3 regions of the Pseudomonas sp. S35 genome follow, and region 2 is predicted to be linked to each of the others. Evidence: riboswitches for the same ligand, from Rfam matches in the RefSeq annotation. Region 2 holds a riboswitch; each other region holds the start of a gene.
The links. Region 2 has a riboswitch for cobalamin ahead of PspS35_RS16180 (CbtB-domain containing protein). Riboswitches for the same ligand answer to the same signal wherever they lie in the genome.

Region 1 (5,771 bases), 770 kb from region 2:
GAACGCAACCGCAATATCTGCGCCCCATCAAACGGGTCGGTCAGGTAATGCCCCTGCACCCCAAACGTGTCCTGCAAGCGCTGTGGCGTCAGCACTTGCAGCGGTGTGCCCAGTGCCACCAAGCGCCCGCGATCCAACACCGCCAGGCGATCACAGGTCAGCGCCTGGTTAAGATCATGCAGCGCAATCAACGTTGTCACGGGCAACCCCTGCACGCCTTTCAAGATCGCCAGTTGATGCTGGATATCCAAATGGTTGGTCGGCTCATCCAGCAACAGAATCTGCGGCCGTTGCGCCAGGGCCCGGGCGATGTGCACGCGTTGGCGTTCGCCGCCGGAAAGGCTGCGCCAGGCGCGTTGGCTCAGGTGCGTGGCGTCCACATCGTGCAGGGCCTGGACTACGATGGCGTGATCGTCGCTGGACCACGGGCTCAGCGCCGACAGCCACGGCGTGCGGCCCAGTGCCACGGCATCGAACACGCGGATGGCGTCGTCGGTGTCGGCCTGTTGTTCCACCACCGCCAGTTGTTGTGCGATGGCGCGGCGCGACAGTTCGCCCAAACGCGCACTCCCAAGCCGCACCTCACCTGACGCCGGTGCGCGCAAGCCCGCCAGCAGTTTGAGCAAGGTGGATTTACCCGAGCCGTTCGGGCCGACAATCCCCAAGGTCTCGCCCAACTGCACCTCCAGGTGAATGTCGCGCAGCAATTCGGCGTCGCGCACTTTGAAGCCCAGGCCGGTGCAACTGAGTACGCTCATCGTGCGTTCCTCCGGCCGATCAGGATCAACGCAAACACCGGTGCGCCGACCAAGGCCGTGACCACGCCCACCGGAATCACCTGGCCTTTGATCAAGGTGCGCGACAGTACATCCGCTGCGATCAAAAACAATGCGCCGCCCAAGGCACTGGCCGGCAGCAAGCGCGAGTGCCCGGTGCCGAGCAGCAGGCGCACGGCGTGGGGGATCACCAGACCGACAAAGCCGATGGAGCCGACGATCGACACCATCACCGCCGTGACGAGCGCGGCGCAGCCCACCAGCACAAATTGCACACGGCGCACCGGGATGCCCAGGGACGCCGCCGAGTCGCTGCCGAAGGTGAATGCATCCAGCGCACGACGGTGCCACAGGCACACCGCCAAGCCGGCGACCGCCACCGGCACTGCCAGCCACACCGACGGCCAGCGCACGCCGCTGAGGTTGCCCAGCAACCAGAACATGATGCCGCGGGCCTGCTCGGAACTGGCCGACTTGGTGATCAAGAATGCGGTGAGCGCATTGAACAGCTGCGAACCGGCGATGCCCGCGAGGATGATCTGGCCGGTGCCGCTCACCGAGCCGCTGGCCCGTGCCAGCAGAATCACCAGGGCAAACGCCGCCATGGCGCCGACAAACGCGCCGGCCGACAGCGATATCAACCCGCCGCCCACGCCCATCAGTGCCACCAGCACCGCCCCGGTCGAGGCGCCGGCGCTGATGCCCAACAGGTACGGATCGGCCAACGGGTTGCGCAGCAGCGACTGCAGGATCACCCCGCAGGTGGCCAGCCCCGCGCCGCACGCGGCGGCGACCAGGGCGCGGGTCAGGCGGTAGTTCCACACCACGCCTTCGTCGATCGGGTCCAGTACGTAGCCGGCGTTCCACAGTTTGTTGGCGAGCACTTGCAGCACCACCTGCGGTTCGATGGCCGTTTCGCCGATGGCCACGCCGGCGAGTAAGGCGATCAACAGCAGCGTCAGGGCGAGTAGGGTGCGGATCATTTGGACAGGTCGTAGCCGTCGATGGCGCCGGCCAGTTGTTCAAGGCCGTCGAACATGCGGATGCTGGCCTGCAGCGCCAGGGCATCGAGGATGATGATGCGGTTGTTTTTGACGGCGTCCATGTTGCGCGTGACCGGGTCGCTGCGCAGGAAGGCGAGTTTCTTCTCGTGGTCATCGGCAGGGTAGCGGCGACGGTCCATGCGGGCGATCACCAGGAAGGTCGGGTTGGCCTTGGCGATGGTTTCCCAGCCGACGGTGGGCCACTCTTCATCGGACTGCACCACGTTGTGCAGGCCGAGGGTGTCCAGCATGAATTCGGGGATGCCCTTGTGGCCGGCCACGTACGGGTCGCTGGTCATCTCTGAACTGGAGAACCACACCAGTGCGCTGGCGTGCTTGAGGCCTTTGCTCTGCACGGTGGCGACGGACTTGGCCAGGCGTGCCTTGAGGTCGTCGTTCAGCTGTTGGCCGCGAGCCTGTACGTCGAAAATCTCGGCCAGTTGGCGGATGCTTTTGTAGATGGTTTCGATGCGAAACGGCTCCAGCCGCGTACCGTCGGCGCCCACCAGGTTGTCTTTGCCTTCGCAGTCGGAGGGCAGCAGGTAGGTGGGGATCTTCAGCTCGTGGAACTGCTCACGCGTACCCACCACACCTTGCGGGCCGACTACCCATTCCAGCTCGGCCGCCACCAGTTGCGGGCGCTTGGCGATCACGGCTTCGAAGCTCGGCTCATTGTTGGCCAGGCGTTCGATTTTATCGTTCTGCGCCTTGTATTGGGGCAGTACGTTGTTGAACCACAGCGAGGTGCCGACCACTTTATCGCCGACGCCCAGGGCATACAGCATTTCGGTGGCGGCCTGGCCGATGGTCACGCTGCGCGCCGGGGTTTGCTGGAAGGTCACGGCGCTGCCGCAGTTTTCAACGGTCAACGGGTAGTGAGTGGGCGCCGCGTGGGCCAGGGCACAGAAACCCAGGCCGGTGATCAGGGCAGTAACGCGTGGCAGCATGGGGCGATCTCCGTTTGAACCATACGTGAAGCAGGGGCAGTACGGCTCGGAAATACGCCCTCGAACGCTGCCGGTCGGGCAGGCAAGGATGTCCTTCCCGGACACCCCGCCGGTTAGTGATTGTGCTGGGCCGGCAGGTCTCCTGACTGATGCGTCGTCGCCACGCTCCGGCCTTCCCGGACAGGGTCCAGTGGCGTTAAGGAGCAGGCTCAGCACCTACAGTTGCGGGGGCAGTTTCGATTGGCGCCGTGGGCGGCGTTTCGAATTCCCTATTAGTCCCGTGGGGGAACCGGCGGCGGTATGGTAGTCGATCGCGTTGCCCAGGGGGAGCGTCAAACGAGGCGGGAACGCATATAACCGCCTCGTTGGGGGGAGCTGTCGAGCCCGTGAGGGCTCGGCGTTACTTGCGATCGAGCCACACGGTCTGCGCATTGCAGAACTCGCGTACGCCAAAGTGCGACAGCTCGCGGCCAAACCCGCTCTTTTTCACGCCACCAAACGCCACACGTGGGTCGGAGACGCTGAAGGCGTTGACGAAGATCCCGCCGGTTTCCAGCTGGTTGCCGATATCCCGCGCTTTTGCCGCGTCGGCAGTGAAGATGCTGGCGGTGAGGCCGAACTCGCTGTCATTGGCCAGGGCCACGGCGTGGTCGGCGTCGCGGGCGGTGATGATCGAGGCAACCGGGCCGAACAGTTCCTGTTTGAACGAGGTCATCTGGTCGGTGACGTTGGCCAGCACGGTCGGCGCGTAGTAGTTGCCGCTGCCTGGGACTTTATCGCCGCCCAGCAGCAGGGTCGCGCCTTCTTCCAGGGTGGCCTGGACTTGGCCGTGCAGTTCATCGCGCAGGTCGAAGCGGGCCATTGGACCGATGTAGGTGGTGGCTGAGGTGGGGTCGCCCATGACCAAGGCGCGGCTGGCTTCGACGAATTTGGCGGTGAAGGCTTCAGCCACGCCTTCTTCGATGATCAGGCGCTTGGCGGCGGCGCAGACTTGGCCGCTGTTCTGGAAGCGGCCGATCAGTGCAGCTTGCACGGCGGCGTCGAGGTCGGCGTCGTTGAGCACGATGAACGGGTCGGAGCCGCCCAGTTCCAGCACACATTTTTTCAGCGCGGCACCGGCCTGGGAGCCGATGGCGATACCGGCGCGCACGCTGCCGGTGAGGGTCACGGCGGCGATGCGTGGGTCGGCGATGGCTTGGGATACGCCGTCGGTGGTCACGTTGATCACTTCAAACATGCCGTCGGCAAACCCCGCTTTCTGGAAGGCTTGCTGGATCAGGTAGGCGCTGCCCATCACGTTTGGCGCGTGTTTGAGCACGTAGGTGTTGCCGGCCAGCAGCGTCGGCACGGCGCCGCGCAGCACTTGCCATACCGGGAAGTTCCACGGCATCACGGCGAGGATCGGGCCCAGTGGGCGGTATTCGATATGGGCCGTGCCGTTGTCCACCAGGGTCGGTTCCGGGGCAAGCATGGCCGGGCCTTGGGCGGCGTACCATTCGCTCAGTTGCGCGCACTTTTCGATTTCGGCACGGGCCTGGGCGATGGGTTTGCCCATCTCCAGGGTGATCATCTGCGCCATTGTTTCGGCTTGCTCGCGCAGGGCGGCGGCCAGGGCCAGCAGTAATTCTGCGCGCTGGCTCACCGGCTGGCGGCGCCAGGTGCGGAAGGCGGCGGTGGCGCGGTTGAGGGCGGCGTCCAGCTGCGACGCGGTTTCGTATGGGTAGCTGCCGACCGTTTCGCCGTTGGCCGGGTTGATCGATAAGGCGTGGGTAGTCGCGTTCATGGCACCGTCCTGCGTGTACGTTGGGATGGAGGTCAGCGTACGGGGCTGGTTCTTTTCTGGAAAGTGAATAATATTAAGCAATACGTTCACGATTGGAGAATGACTTGGATCTGGTGCAGCTGGAAATCTTCAAGGCCGTTGCCGAGCAGGGCAGCATCAGCGCCGCGGCGCAGTTGATTCATCGCGTGCCGTCGAACCTGACCACGCGGATCAAGCAACTGGAGCAGGATCTCGGTGTGGCGCTGTTTATCCGCGAAAAGAGCCGCCTGCGGCTGTCACCGGCCGGATGGAATTTCCTCGGCTATGCGCGGCGCATCCTCGACCTGGTGCAAGAAGCCCGCGCCACGGTGGCGGGGGAGGAGCCCCAGGGGGCCTTTGCCCTTGGCTCGCTGGAAAGTACCGCCGCGGTGCGCATTCCGGCGTTGCTGGCGGCGTATAACCAGAAGCACACCAAGGTCGAGCTGGACCTGAGCACTGGGCCGTCAGGCACCATGATTGAGGGCGTGCTGTCGGGTCGGCTGACGGCCGCGTTTGTCGATGGCCCGGTGCTGCACTCGACCCTTGAAGGCGTGGCGGTGTTCGAGGAGGAGATGGTGGTGATCGCACCGCTGCACCATGCGCCGATCACTCGGGGGCAGGAGGTGAACGGCGAGAACATTTATACGTTTCGCTCCAATTGCTCGTACCGCCATCACTTCGAGCGTTGGTTTTCACAGGATGGTGCGGTGCCGGGCAAGATTTTCGAGATCGAGTCCTACCACGGCATGCTCGCCTGCGTCAGCGCCGGGGCTGGGCTGGCGCTGATGCCACGCAGCATGCTGGAAAGCATGCCGGGGTTTGCGGCGGTGAGCGTGTGGCCGTTGATGGACAGTTTTCGCGTGCTCAATACGTGGTTGATCTGGCGGCGGGGGACGGTGTCGCAGAGTTTGAGCAGCTTTGTGAAGCTGCTGGAAGAGCGCGGGTTGGTTGCCACCTGAATCCAATGTGGGAGGGGGCTTGCCGCTCCCACATTTTGATCTTCATCAGCCGCCAAATTGCAGGGTGCCCATGGCCAGTTTGGCCATGATTGCCGTCGCGCCCAATTGCACCAACCACAACGCCAAGCCGCCGAGGAACACGCCCAGCGCCACTTGCAGCACCAGGCTTTTCTGGCGTTTGGCTTGCGGCGCGCGCGGGGTGTAGTCGTGCAACTCGTCGCGGTCGGCGCGCAGGTCCAGGTCAT
Region 2 (5,771 bases):
GGGGTTTTAACCGGCGCAGGCCAACGCAAAGGTGGCCTGGGCGGTTTTTTTGCGAGTGACCAGCAAGCGGGCAGAGCCGCTATAGAGGTGTTCGGCGAGCGCCAGGGCGGCGCTCTCGGCAATGCCGTAACAGCCAGTATGGGCAAACGCGACAGCGGATTTGTGGCTCAGCCGGTCGGCATACACGGCCAATTGTTCGGCGCTGAAGCACTGCAAAGGCAGCTCCAGCAACCGAGCCAGGGCGAGTAACCCTGGTTCATCCTGTTTGCGGTCGATACTGGCCAGCGCGGTGACGCGCTGGCGTTCAATGCCCGCCTCGGCGAGCGCGGTATCAAACAGCGCCAGCAGGGTGTCTACACCACAACCCCGCTGGCAACCCAGGCCGACCACGTAGGTCATGCCGAGTATTGGTCATCACGGTTGCGACGGAACAGCCAGGCACTGATCAGGCCAAGGGCCAGCCAGAACGCCACGTTGGTCAACTGCGAGGCGATCTTGAACTGCGCTTCGAGGGCTTGCGGCGCCAGCATCGAATGGGTTTCCGGCTGCGGTGCACCGATCACATGCGGCACCACCAGGATCGCCACGCCCAGGACTTTCAGTAGCCAGTTGCGACCAAACACGATCAGGGCAATACCCACAGCCGTCGAGGCAGCGGTGCCGATCCACCAGGTTTGGCGCAGCGCCAGGTCCGCGGCTGCCGTGCCCGGCAACTCGGGTGGCAGGCCCAGGGTTGGCGCCAGTACGAAGGTCGCATAACCGGCCAGGCCCCACAGCAGGCCTTGAGCCGTGCGGGTTGGGGCGCGCAACGTGTACAGGCCGGCCAGCATCAGTGCAAAACCGACCGCGACCACCAGGTTGCCACCGGTGGTGGACAGTACGCGCTGCCAGCCATCCTCCGGCTCCCAGGCTTCGGCGTCGTGGGTGTGTGCAGCGGCGCCAGCGGCGTGTTCATGCACCACTTCGGTTGCTGCAGGGGCCTTTTCAAAGGTCTCCGCCTGCAGAATCAGCGGCGCGACCCAGAAACTTTGCAGCAGGGTCAGCAGCAGTGCGGACAGCAGGCCGGTGAAACCTGCGGTTTGGGCAATACGCTTGATCATGTCGGCAGGTCTCAGTGGCACGGGAACGCAGCGCTATGGCGAGTATCGTGGGCAGCGTTGTGCACCGCCTCGATATGCGAAAAACCGGCGAAATACACCAGGCACGCGCCGAGGATCGACGCACCGATGGCGGCGGTCAGGCGTTGGCTCAGGGTAGAAGTGCTGCTGGCGGAGTGCGAAGTGCTGCTGATGATCGACATGGCGCGTCCCTTTCAGGTGTCTTGCGTGAAACGAGCGCATGAAAACCCCGCGAGCCAGGCACGCAGGGTTTCGAACAGCGCCCGCCCACCGCGGGTTTGTTATCTGATTTTTTCGGGCCGGTCTCCGGGCTTGCGAGGGACACAGGGTCTATTAAGCATCGCCTTCCCATGCCGTAATGGCACAGTGGATCTGACGCTTCACTCGCTTACCGTTGCGGGGGCAGCACCGGACTGGTCATGCGCGCATGATTTACCGGTTTCCCGTTTCACCCTGTGAAGGGCACCCGAAACAAGATGTGTAGGAGAGCATGGGCAGTGGGCGGGCGTCAAATAGAAGACTGACGCCCCGCGGTTTACGGCAGGCGTTCCAGTGGATGTTGATCAGGCAGGGCGATGGGGCGAGTAAGAGGTCGCCATGCGTGCGTACGTAATATCGGACAAATTAAACCTGTCGTCTGGTTTGGTTGTATGCAAGAACGCATCGGGCGTTATATCCAAGTGACGAAGCAGGTAAGGTCGATTAAGAAGTTCTTTGGCAACGGCTGTTGCATTATAGGAGAAATCTCTAGTGCTCCGTATTTCGCGTGCAGCCTCTCGCAGTTCGTTAAAGTTTACATATTCATCGTTAGCACCCTCGGCGAACTCGCGAAAATAAACTCTAACTTGCCCCAGCAAAGACCCATCGCTAAGACTTTTGAAGTCTCCAGCGATAATAGCGACATTGTTCCAGGTTGCCTCGATGTAGGGCTTTACACGGATGTGTGTAAAGAGTGACGTCATTAGGTCTGGGCGGCTGATGACCTCCTTCGCAAGCTCTATTTGCTCTTGTTTGGCATCTCGTCCGTCGTGTAGTTTGCCTGCCGCCATCTTTTTTAGGTCGGTCAAGTGAAAGCTGTTGCGTGCCTTGCCGTCCGGGCCTTCCAGGTCGCGGAAATGGTCCAACAGTTCTTTGGCCAGCAACGGGTTGCTGTAGTTCTCGAAAAAAGTAATGTCTGATGGTTTTTTTTGTGCCGCTGCGAGGGGCAGAGAATCAGTCTTGGGGTGTACGTTGCCAGTCACTTCGATCGATGCCGAAGGGAGGGGGCAGTAGTTTGAGTGCGTATTGAAAATTCCATAGTGTTTTTGTCCGAGTTGGGTATGCTGGGTTGAACTTCGTCTATTGGCAACGCTGCTCCGAGGATGGGTGGTGTTTTTCGATATTTCTGTTCCCTGTACTCATTTGGGAACTGATTGCGTTAAGTTACAGCGCTTCGTCAATTCGTATGGACTAAATAATTAGTCTGACTTCAAGGCGAGCTTTTACATAAGTTGCTCACTATTGCCGTCTGCACTGATATCAAAGGTTCTGAACCAAACGCCTAATGATGGGCGTCCGTTTTCAACCCCTGGATAGTGTTCAAGCGGGCGGTCTGGCCGTTTCGACATTGACCCGCTCTCACTCACTGCGTAGCCTTGCACCCTCGAGGTTCTTCAGCTCAGGCCGAAGCTAAGAAGGGAACGCGGTTCAAGCCGCGGCTGCCCCCGCAACTGTGAAGGGTTTATCCGACTGCCACGCCACTGCCATAAACGGCGGGAAGGCGCAGCCGGCGCCGGTCTCACGACCCGCAAGCCCCAAGCCAGGAGACCTGCCTCGCAACTGATTTTCCAATTCAACCGGGCGGGGTGATCCGGTGACGAAATCCGCTTCTGCGCAATGCCGCAGGGCCTATCGTCCCGTATGCCCGCCCCAAAGGGCATCCGATGAAAACACTGGCCAAACTCCCCGTCACTATCGTCACCGGCTTCCTTGGCTCGGGCAAAACCACCTTGCTGCGCCATATGCTCGATAACGCCCAGGGCCGCCGCATTGCCGTGATCGTCAACGAATTCGGCGAGTTGGGCATTGACGGTGAAATCCTCAAGCAGTGCTCCATCGGCTGCACCGAAGAAGAAGCCAACGGCCGCGTGTACGAGTTGGCCAACGGCTGCCTGTGCTGCACCGTGCAGGAAGAGTTCTTCCCGGTGATGCGCGAACTGGTCGCCCGTCGCGGGGACCTTGACCATATCCTTATCGAAACCTCGGGCCTGGCCCTGCCAAAACCGCTGGTGCAAGCCTTCCAGTGGCCGGAAATCCGCAGCGCCTGCACGGTTGACGCGGTGATCACCGTGGTCGACAGCCCGGCCGTGGCCGCCGGCACCTTTGCCGCGTTCCCCGATCAAGTGGATGCTCAGCGCAAACTCGACCCGAACCTGGACCACGAATCGCCGCTGCACGAGCTGTTCGCCGACCAACTGGCCAGCGCCGACCTGGTCATTCTCAATAAATCCGACCTGATCAGCGCCGAAGACCTGGCCCGTGTACGCCTTGAAGTCGCCGAAGAACTGCCGCCTGCTGTGAAAATCATCGAGGCCAGCAGCGGTCGTGTGCCTCTGGACGTGTTGATTGGCCTGGGCGCAGGCTCCGAAGAACACATCGACGGTCGCCACAGTCACCACGACCATCACCACGAAGGTGAAGACGATCATGATCATGACGCGTTCGATTCGATCTCCATCGACCTGCCTCAGGCCGACGAAGCGCTGCTGCTCGACGCCTTGACCCAACTGGTGGTGCAACACGGCATCCTGCGCGTCAAAGGCTTCGCCGCGATCCCGAACAAGCCGATGCGCCTGTTGATCCAGGGCGTGGGCACGCGTTTCGACAAGCACTTCGACCGCGCCTGGACGGCCGATGAAGCACGTATCACGCGCCTGGTTTTGATCGGCCAAGACCTGGACGCGGCGGGCCTTGAAGCGCAATTGCGCGCTGCGCTCAGCGTTTAACCCATGCACCTGCTCAGGACCCAGCCCGGTGGTTTCGTCGCGGACGACAATATTGCCGACCTTGGCCAAACGCCCGCCGAACTGGTGATCCTGTGCAGCGGTGATTCCAGCCTGGCGCTGCTGGCCGAAGCGGCCCAGCAGTTGCCCGACGATTACCCCAGCCTGCGCCTGGCCAACCCGATGCAGGTGCAGAACCACGCCTCGGTCGACCTGTATGTCGATGAGGTACTGCGCCATGCCAAGGTCATCCTGATTTCCCTGCACGGTGGCATCGGTTACTGGCGCTACGGCATCGAGCGCTTGGTGGAATTGGCCGAGCGCGGCGTGCAACTGATCCTGGTGCCGGGGGATGATCGCCCGGACCCGGAACTCAGCAGCCTGAGCACGGTTAACGCCCAACAGCGCGACCGCCTGTGGCAGTTCCTGCGCCAGGGCGGCCTGGGCAACGCGCTGGATTTTTATCGCTGCCTGGCCAGCGCTTACCTGGACCGCGACTATGCGTGGGCCGAGCCGCAAACCTTGGCGCGCACTGCTATTTATCACCCGCACAAAGCCAATGCCCGTCTCAATGACTGGCAAGCGGATTGGCACGCCGATCATCCTGTGGCAGCGGTGCTGTTCTACCGCTCCCACTTGCAGGCGGCCAATACCGGTTTTATTGACGTGTTCTGCCAGCGCTTGCAGGCGGCGGGCCTCAACCCGTTGCCGATGGCGGTGGCCAGCTTGAAAGAACCCGGCTGCCTTACGGTAGTCGAGGATTTGCTGGATGAAGTGCGCGCGTCGGTGATTCTGAATACCACCGGCTTCGCCCAATCGAGCCCCGAAGCCCCGCATTTGCGCCCGTTTCGCCGCAATATTCCAGTGATCCAGGCGATTTGCGCCCAAGACAACCAGCCCGGCTGGGAGGCCAGCGAGCAAGGCCTGGGCCCGCGTGACCTGGCGATGCACATTGCCTTGCCGGAGTTGGACGGGCGCATCATCAGCCGCCCGATCAGTTTCAAGGACCTGGCCTGGCGCAGCGAGCGCAGCCAGTCGGACGTGGTGTGCTACCGCGCCGCGCCCGAACGCATGGATTTTGTCGCCGAACTGGCACGCCGCTGGGTCGAGCTGGCGCGGGTGCCGAATGCAGATAAACGCATCGCACTGATCCTCGCCAACTACCCGACCCGCGACGGCCGTATCGGTAACGGTGTCGGCCTGGACACCCCGGCGGCGGCGCTGAATATCCTGCGGGCGTTGCAGGCTGAAGGTTACCCGGTGCCCGCAGTATTGCCGGAAAACGGCACCGCCTTGATCCATGATTTGCTGGGCGGCGTCACCAACGATCTGGACAGCCTGGACCTGCGCCCGTGCCACCAAAGCCTGGGCCTGGATGACTATGAGGTGATGTTCAAGCGCCTGCCTGAAGCCAACCAACAGGCCGTGCTGGAACGCTGGGGCACACCCCATAACGATCCGATGTTCCGCGACGGCCGCCTGATGATCGCTGGCCTGCGCCTTGGCCTCACGTTCGTCGGCATTCAGCCTGCACGGGGCTACCAGGTAGACGCCAGCGCGGTGTACCACGACCCGGACCTCGTGCCGCCCCATGGCTACCTGGCGTTCTATTTTTGGCTGCGCCACACCTACGGTGCCCATGGCGTGATCCATGTGGGCAAGCATGGCAACC
Region 3 (5,771 bases), 1.0 Mb from region 2:
GTTGATTGGTTGGTTGACCAACCTCGTGCTGATCCCCGTGGTGGCGTTCTACCTGCTGCGCGACTGGGACATCATGATGGCCAAGATCCGCAGCCTGCTGCCGCGTGACCGTGAGGAGCGCATCGTGTCCCTGGCGGGTGAGTGCCATGAAGTGCTCGGCGCGTTTGTGCGGGGCCAGTTGCTGGTGATGCTGGCGCTGGGGGTTATTTATGCCGCCGGCCTGATGGCCATCGGCCTGGAACTGGGCCTGTTGATTGGCCTGATCGCAGGTTTGGCCGCGATCGTTCCTTATATGGGCTTTGTGATCGGTATCGGTGCGGCGCTGGTGGCGGGCCTGTTCCAGTTTGGCGGCGACCTGTACCCGATGCTCGGGATCGTTGCGGTGTTCATGGTTGGCCAGGCCCTTGAAGGCATGGTGCTGACGCCGTTGTTGGTAGGGGACCGGATTGGCCTGCACCCGGTGGCGGTGATCTTTGCGATCCTGGCCGGCGGTGAGCTGTTTGGCTTTACCGGTATCTTGCTGGCATTGCCAGTGGCGGCCGTGATCATGGTGCTGGTGCGCCATATGCACGATCTGTACAAGGATTCGGATGTGTACACGGGCGTCGAAGACCCCGACCTGTAACCGCTGCGTCACAAACCCGGCTTCGGCCGGGTTTGTTGTTTATGGGCGGGCGGCGTCAAGCAATCTGCCTAAAACTGGCAAGTTAACGCAAACCTTTGATTTTGCTTGTGGTCTGCTGCATTGTGCGCCCGGCGTCACGGGTATAAACTTTGCAAACTTTACACAGAGGCCACTAACGGTTCGATGGGAGCCGTTCAGTCAGCATGAAACCGATTCAGCTGCCCTTAGGTGTGCGTCTGCGTGATGACGCCACCTTTATCAATTACTACCCAGGCGCCAATGCCGCTGCACTCGGCTATGTTGAGCGGCTCTGCGAAGCCGACGCCGGGTGGACTGAAAGCCTGATCTATCTGTGGGGCAAGCATGGCGTGGGGCGTACCCACCTGTTGCAGGCCGCCTGTTTGCGTTTCGAGCAGATGGGGGAGCCGGCGGTGTACCTGCCGTTGGCTGAGCTGATGGATCGCGGTATCGGGATCTTCGACCACCTTGAGCAATACGAACTGGTGTGCCTGGACGACCTGCAGGCGATTGCCGGCAAGGCCGACTGGGAAGAGGCGCTGTTTCACCTGTTCAACCGCTTACGCGACAGCGGCCGACGCTTGTTGATTGCCGCCTCCACGTCGCCCCGCGAGTTGCCCGTCAAGTTGGCCGACCTTAAGTCGCGTCTCACCCTGGCGCTGATCTTCCAGATGCGCCCGCTGTCCGACGAAGACAAATTGCGCGCCCTGCAACTGCGCGCGTCGCGTCGGGGCCTGCACCTCACCGACGAGGTCGGGCACTTTATCCTCACCCGTGGCACACGCAGCATGAGCGCATTGTTCGACTTGCTCGAGCAGCTTGATCAGGCCTCTTTGCAGGCGCAGCGCAAGCTGACTATTCCCTTCCTCAAGGAAACCCTCGGCTGGTAGCCAGCCCTGTGTTTTCGGGGGCTTCGGCAAAATCCAGGCGTCAGAAAATTCGCGTTTTGGCTGTTTTTGCCACGCGACAGGCGCTTATAGGGGGTTAAGGGCTTAGATGTTATGGCCAAAATCAAAAGTCACATAATTCCCGATTGAATTTGCAAATGAATGTAAGAGAGGGCATAGTCTCGGCTTCTTTACACATCAGCCACGGTCGTGCCCATGCTAAATCGCTTCGCACCCCTCGTGCCTCTCGCACTCGTTACCCTGTTGTTTGGCTGCGCCTCCCACCCTCAACAGGTGGTTGAGCAGCAAAAGCCTCAACAACAGTCCCAGGCAAAATTCGTCGCTGCGCAGTCCGCTTCTGTTTATGAAGAAACTCTTTATAAGGAAGAGCAGACGACTGACAAGGAACTGGCCGATTTCTCCGGCAACAAGCCTTACCAGCTTCCGGTCCTGGCCGACAGCATCCTCGAACGCGGCATGTCCCTGATCGGTACCCGTTACCGTTTCGGCGGTACCTCTGAAGCCGGCTTCGACTGCAGCGGTTTCATCGGCTACCTCTTTCGTGAAGAAGCCGGCATGAACCTGCCGCGCTCGACGCGCGAAATGATCAACGTGAAAGCACCGTTGGTCGCGCGCAACAACCTCAAGCCTGGTGATCTGCTTTTCTTCAGTACTGCAGGCCGTGGTCGTGTCAGTCACGCCGGTATCTACTTGGGTGATAACCAGTTTATCCACTCCAGCAGCCGTCGCAGCGGTGGTGTCCGGGTCGATAGCCTGGGCGACAGTTACTGGAGCAAAACCTTCATCGAAGCCAAGCGCGCACTCGCCATGGCCCCGACGACGGTTACCGCTAGCAAGTAAAGTTAAAGTGATACTTGAAGTTTGACACGTAAGCGCTAGAATCCCTGGACATTGTTGTAATCCGTTCGCGCGAGCTTTGCTTGCGCGTTCTGGTTTTCAGCGTTCGGCAGCGAAAGCCGCATCCAGACCAGGATTGTTCTGCACATGTCGACGTCAGCCCGCCTCGTTCTTCTTGTGTGCGCCGCGCTCCTCAGCGCCTGCGCCAGTCGTCCGCCACCTGCGCCCGTGGCGGCCAAGCCCAAGCCGGTGTTCAACTATTCCACCCAGAATTTCTCGCCTGTTGCCGAAGACGTGCTCTTTCGCGCGTTGGGCCTGGTCGGCACGCCTTACCGCTGGGGCGGCAACACCCCAGACTCCGGTTTTGACTGCAGCGGCCTGATTGGCTTTGTCTACCGCGATGCCGCTGGAATCTCCCTGCCACGTACCACTCGCGAGTTGATCGTGATGCGCGCCCAGGACGTCAGTGAGCAAAACCTGCAAACCGGTGACCTGCTGTTCTTCGCCACCGGTGGCGGTTCACAGGTCAGCCATGCCGGGATCTATGTGGGCGAGGGCCGCTTTGTCCATGCGCCGCAAACGGGCGGTACGGTGAAGCTGGACACCCTGTCCAAGGCGTATTGGCAGAATGCTTACCTGAGCGCCAAACGTGTATTGCCAGGCAATCTGGCGCGTAATCCTTAAAAGCAGCTGCACGTCTCAAGCTTGAAGCTTGCAGCTAGCCCCCCAACCCACTAACCTTCGCCGCTTGTTCCAGGTGCTCTGTGACCTATGGGTCGACAGGGTGAAACAGGGAAGCCGGTGAGTGAGCGCGCTTGTACACAGCGCCGCCGCAATTCCGGCGCTGCCCCCGCAACGGTAAATGAGTCAAGACGCTGCCTTTTTGCCACTGTATCGCGAGCGATATGGGAAGGCGCAGCCGTCGGCCGGTTCTCTACAGAACGCCACTCATGAGCCCGGAGACCGGCCAGGATCATCCAACAGCATCACGGTGGGCGATGCTTGGCTGTCTGTTTGTCTTTTTCCTGCCCGCCGTTTTTGTTCAGCCCCAACGGAGAGCTGCCATGACCGATACCCCCGACCGCGACGAACGCCACCTGGCGCGCATGCTGCGCAAAAAAGCTGTGATCGACGAGCGCATCGCCAATTCACCCAATGAATGCGGCTTGCTGCTGGTGCTCACCGGCAACGGCAAGGGCAAGAGCAGCTCCGCGTTTGGCATGCTCGCCCGGGCTATGGGCCATGGGATGCAGTGCGGTGTGGTGCAGTTCATCAAGGGGCGCAACAGCACCGGCGAAGAGTTGTTCTTCCGCCGTTTCCCCGAGCAAGTGCGTTTTCACGTGATGGGCGAAGGTTTTACTTGGGAAACCCAGGACCGCCAGCGCGATATCGCCGCCGCCGAAGCCGCTTGGGCGGTGTCCCGCGAATTGCTGCAAGACCCGGCCATTGGCCTGGTGGTGCTGGATGAATTGAACATCGCGCTCAAGCACGGCTACCTCGACCTCGATCAAGTGCTCAGCGACTTGCAAGCCCGTCCGCCGATGCAGCACGTGGTGGTCACCGGCCGGGGCGCCAAGCCTGAACTGATCGAGATGGGCGATACCGTCACCGAAATGGGCATGCTCAAGCACGCATTCCAGGCGGGTATCAAGGCACAGAAGGGCGTCGAACTTTGAATCAGCCCCGTCATTGCCCGGCCGTATTGATCGCCGCACCGGCGTCCGGCCAAGGCAAAACCACCGTCACCGCCGCATTGGCACGCTTGCACCGCAACCTGGGGCGCAAGGTGCGTGTGTTCAAATGTGGCCCGGACTTTCTGGACCCGATGATCCACGAGCGCGCCAGTGGGGCGCCGGTGTATCAATTGGACATGTGGATGGTGGGCGAGCAGGAAAGTCGCCGCCTGCTGTGGGAAGCGGCGGGGGAGGCCGACCTGATCCTGATCGAAGGCGTGATGGGCCTGTTCGACGGCACGCCGTCCAGCGCAGACCTGGCGCGGCACTTCGGCGTGCCGGTGTTGGGCGTGATCGACGGCACCGCCATGGCCCAGACCTTTGGCGCCCTGGCGCTGGGCCTGGCGCGCTATCAACCGGACCTGCCATTCGCCGGCGTGCTGGCCAACCGTGTCGGCACCCTGCGCCACGCGCAGTTGCTCGAAGGCAGCCTTACCGAAGGCCTGCGCTGGTACGGCGCCTTGTCCCGCGAGACCGGGATAGAGCTGCCCAGCCGCCACCTGGGCCTGGTGCAAGCCAGTGAACTGAATGACCTGGATACGCGCCTGGATGCCGCCGCCCAAGCCTTGGGCAGCAGTTGCGAAGTCGCGTTGCCACCGCCCGTGACCTTTGCCGCGCCGCAAGTGATCGAGGCCGAGCCGTTGCTGGCCGGTGTACGCATTGCCGTGGCCCGCGACGAAGCCTTCGCTTTCACCTACGGCGCCAGCCTCGACCTGTTGCGGGCGATGGGCGCTGAGCTGACGTTTTTCTCGCCGATCCACGACCGCCAATTGCCCGACGCCGACAGTCTCTATCTGCCCGGCGGTTACCCGGAACTGCACCATCGGGCGCTGTCGGAAAATACGCCAATGCTCGACGCCATCCGCGCTCACCACGCGGCTGGCAAGCCGTTGCTCGCGGAGTGCGGCGGCATGCTGTATCTGCTGGACTCGCTCACCGACGTCGACGGCAACCGCGCCGAACTGCTCGGCCTGTTGCAGGGCGACGCAGTGATGCAAAAGAAACTGGCAGCCCTGGCACTGCAAAGCGTCGAATTGCCGGAAGGCGTGTTGCGCGGGCACACGTATCACCATTCTCTGACCAGCACCGAGTGCCAGCCGATTGCCCGTGGCCTGAGCCCGAACGGTGGGCGCGGTGCCGAAGCGGTCTTCCGACAGGGGCGGATGACGGCCTCTTACGTGCATTTCTATTTCCCGTCGAATCCAACGGCGGTAGCCGCCTTGTTTGCGCCGGACCGAGCTGAAACCCTATCCACTGTGGGAGGGGGCTTGCCCCTGATAGGGCCATGACCGATAACGCTTTCCCCCAGGCCGACCGCGACGCCGTCTACCGCGCCATCGCCGAACGCCGCGACATGCGCCACTTCAGCGGCGGCACTGTCGCGCCTCAATTGCTCCACCGCCTGCTCCAGGCTGCGCACCAGGCGCCCAGTGTTGGCCTGATGCAACCGTGGCGCTTTATCCGCATCAGCGACCGCCAACTGCGCGGGCAGATCCAGCATCTGGTGGAAGAAGAGCGCGTGCGCACCGCCGAGGCCCTGGGCGAGCGCTCCGATGACTTCATGAAGCTCAAGGTCGAAGGCATCAACGATTGTGCCGAAGTGCTGGTGGCGGCGTTGATGGAGGATCGTGAACGTCACATCTTCGGCCG

Region 1: another riboswitch for cobalamin. It lies ahead of PspS35_RS19705 (ABC transporter substrate-binding protein); the one in region 2 lies ahead of PspS35_RS16180 (CbtB-domain containing protein).
Region 3: another riboswitch for cobalamin. It lies ahead of cobO (cob(I)yrinic acid a,c-diamide adenosyltransferase); the one in region 2 lies ahead of PspS35_RS16180 (CbtB-domain containing protein).

Annotation. Positions count from the first base shown of each region.
Region 1 covers NZ_CP019431.1:4,424,988-4,430,758, reverse strand. Annotated here, with positions in the region: gene PspS35_RS19715 (ABC transporter ATP-binding protein) at 1-758, opposite strand, end outside; gene PspS35_RS19710 (iron ABC transporter permease) at 755-1,759, opposite strand; gene PspS35_RS19705 (ABC transporter substrate-binding protein) at 1,756-2,766, opposite strand; cobalamin riboswitch at 2,881-3,075, opposite strand; gene PspS35_RS19700 (aldehyde dehydrogenase family protein) at 3,167-4,549, opposite strand; gene PspS35_RS19695 (LysR family transcriptional regulator) at 4,654-5,526, shown strand; gene PspS35_RS19690 (hypothetical protein) at 5,572-5,771, opposite strand, start outside.
Region 2 covers NZ_CP019431.1:3,659,313-3,665,083, reverse strand. Annotated here, with positions in the region: gene PspS35_RS16190 (cobalamin biosynthesis protein) at 7-399, opposite strand; gene PspS35_RS16185 (CbtA family protein) at 396-1,100, opposite strand; gene PspS35_RS16180 (CbtB-domain containing protein) at 1,112-1,300, opposite strand; cobalamin riboswitch at 1,398-1,603, opposite strand; gene PspS35_RS16175 (hypothetical protein) at 1,682-2,359, opposite strand; cobalamin riboswitch at 2,747-2,948, shown strand; gene cobW (cobalamin biosynthesis protein CobW) at 3,041-4,102, shown strand; gene cobN (cobaltochelatase subunit CobN) at 4,106-5,771, shown strand, end outside.
Region 3 covers NZ_CP019431.1:4,703,859-4,709,629, reverse strand. Annotated here, with positions in the region: gene PspS35_RS21025 (AI-2E family transporter) at 1-625, shown strand, start outside; gene hda (DnaA regulatory inactivator Hda) at 829-1,533, shown strand; gene PspS35_RS21015 (NlpC/P60 family protein) at 1,747-2,391, shown strand; gene PspS35_RS21010 (C40 family peptidase) at 2,536-3,072, shown strand; cobalamin riboswitch at 3,127-3,375, shown strand; gene cobO (cob(I)yrinic acid a,c-diamide adenosyltransferase) at 3,453-4,064, shown strand; gene PspS35_RS21000 (cobyrinate a,c-diamide synthase) at 4,061-5,410, shown strand; gene bluB (5,6-dimethylbenzimidazole synthase) at 5,407-5,771, shown strand, end outside.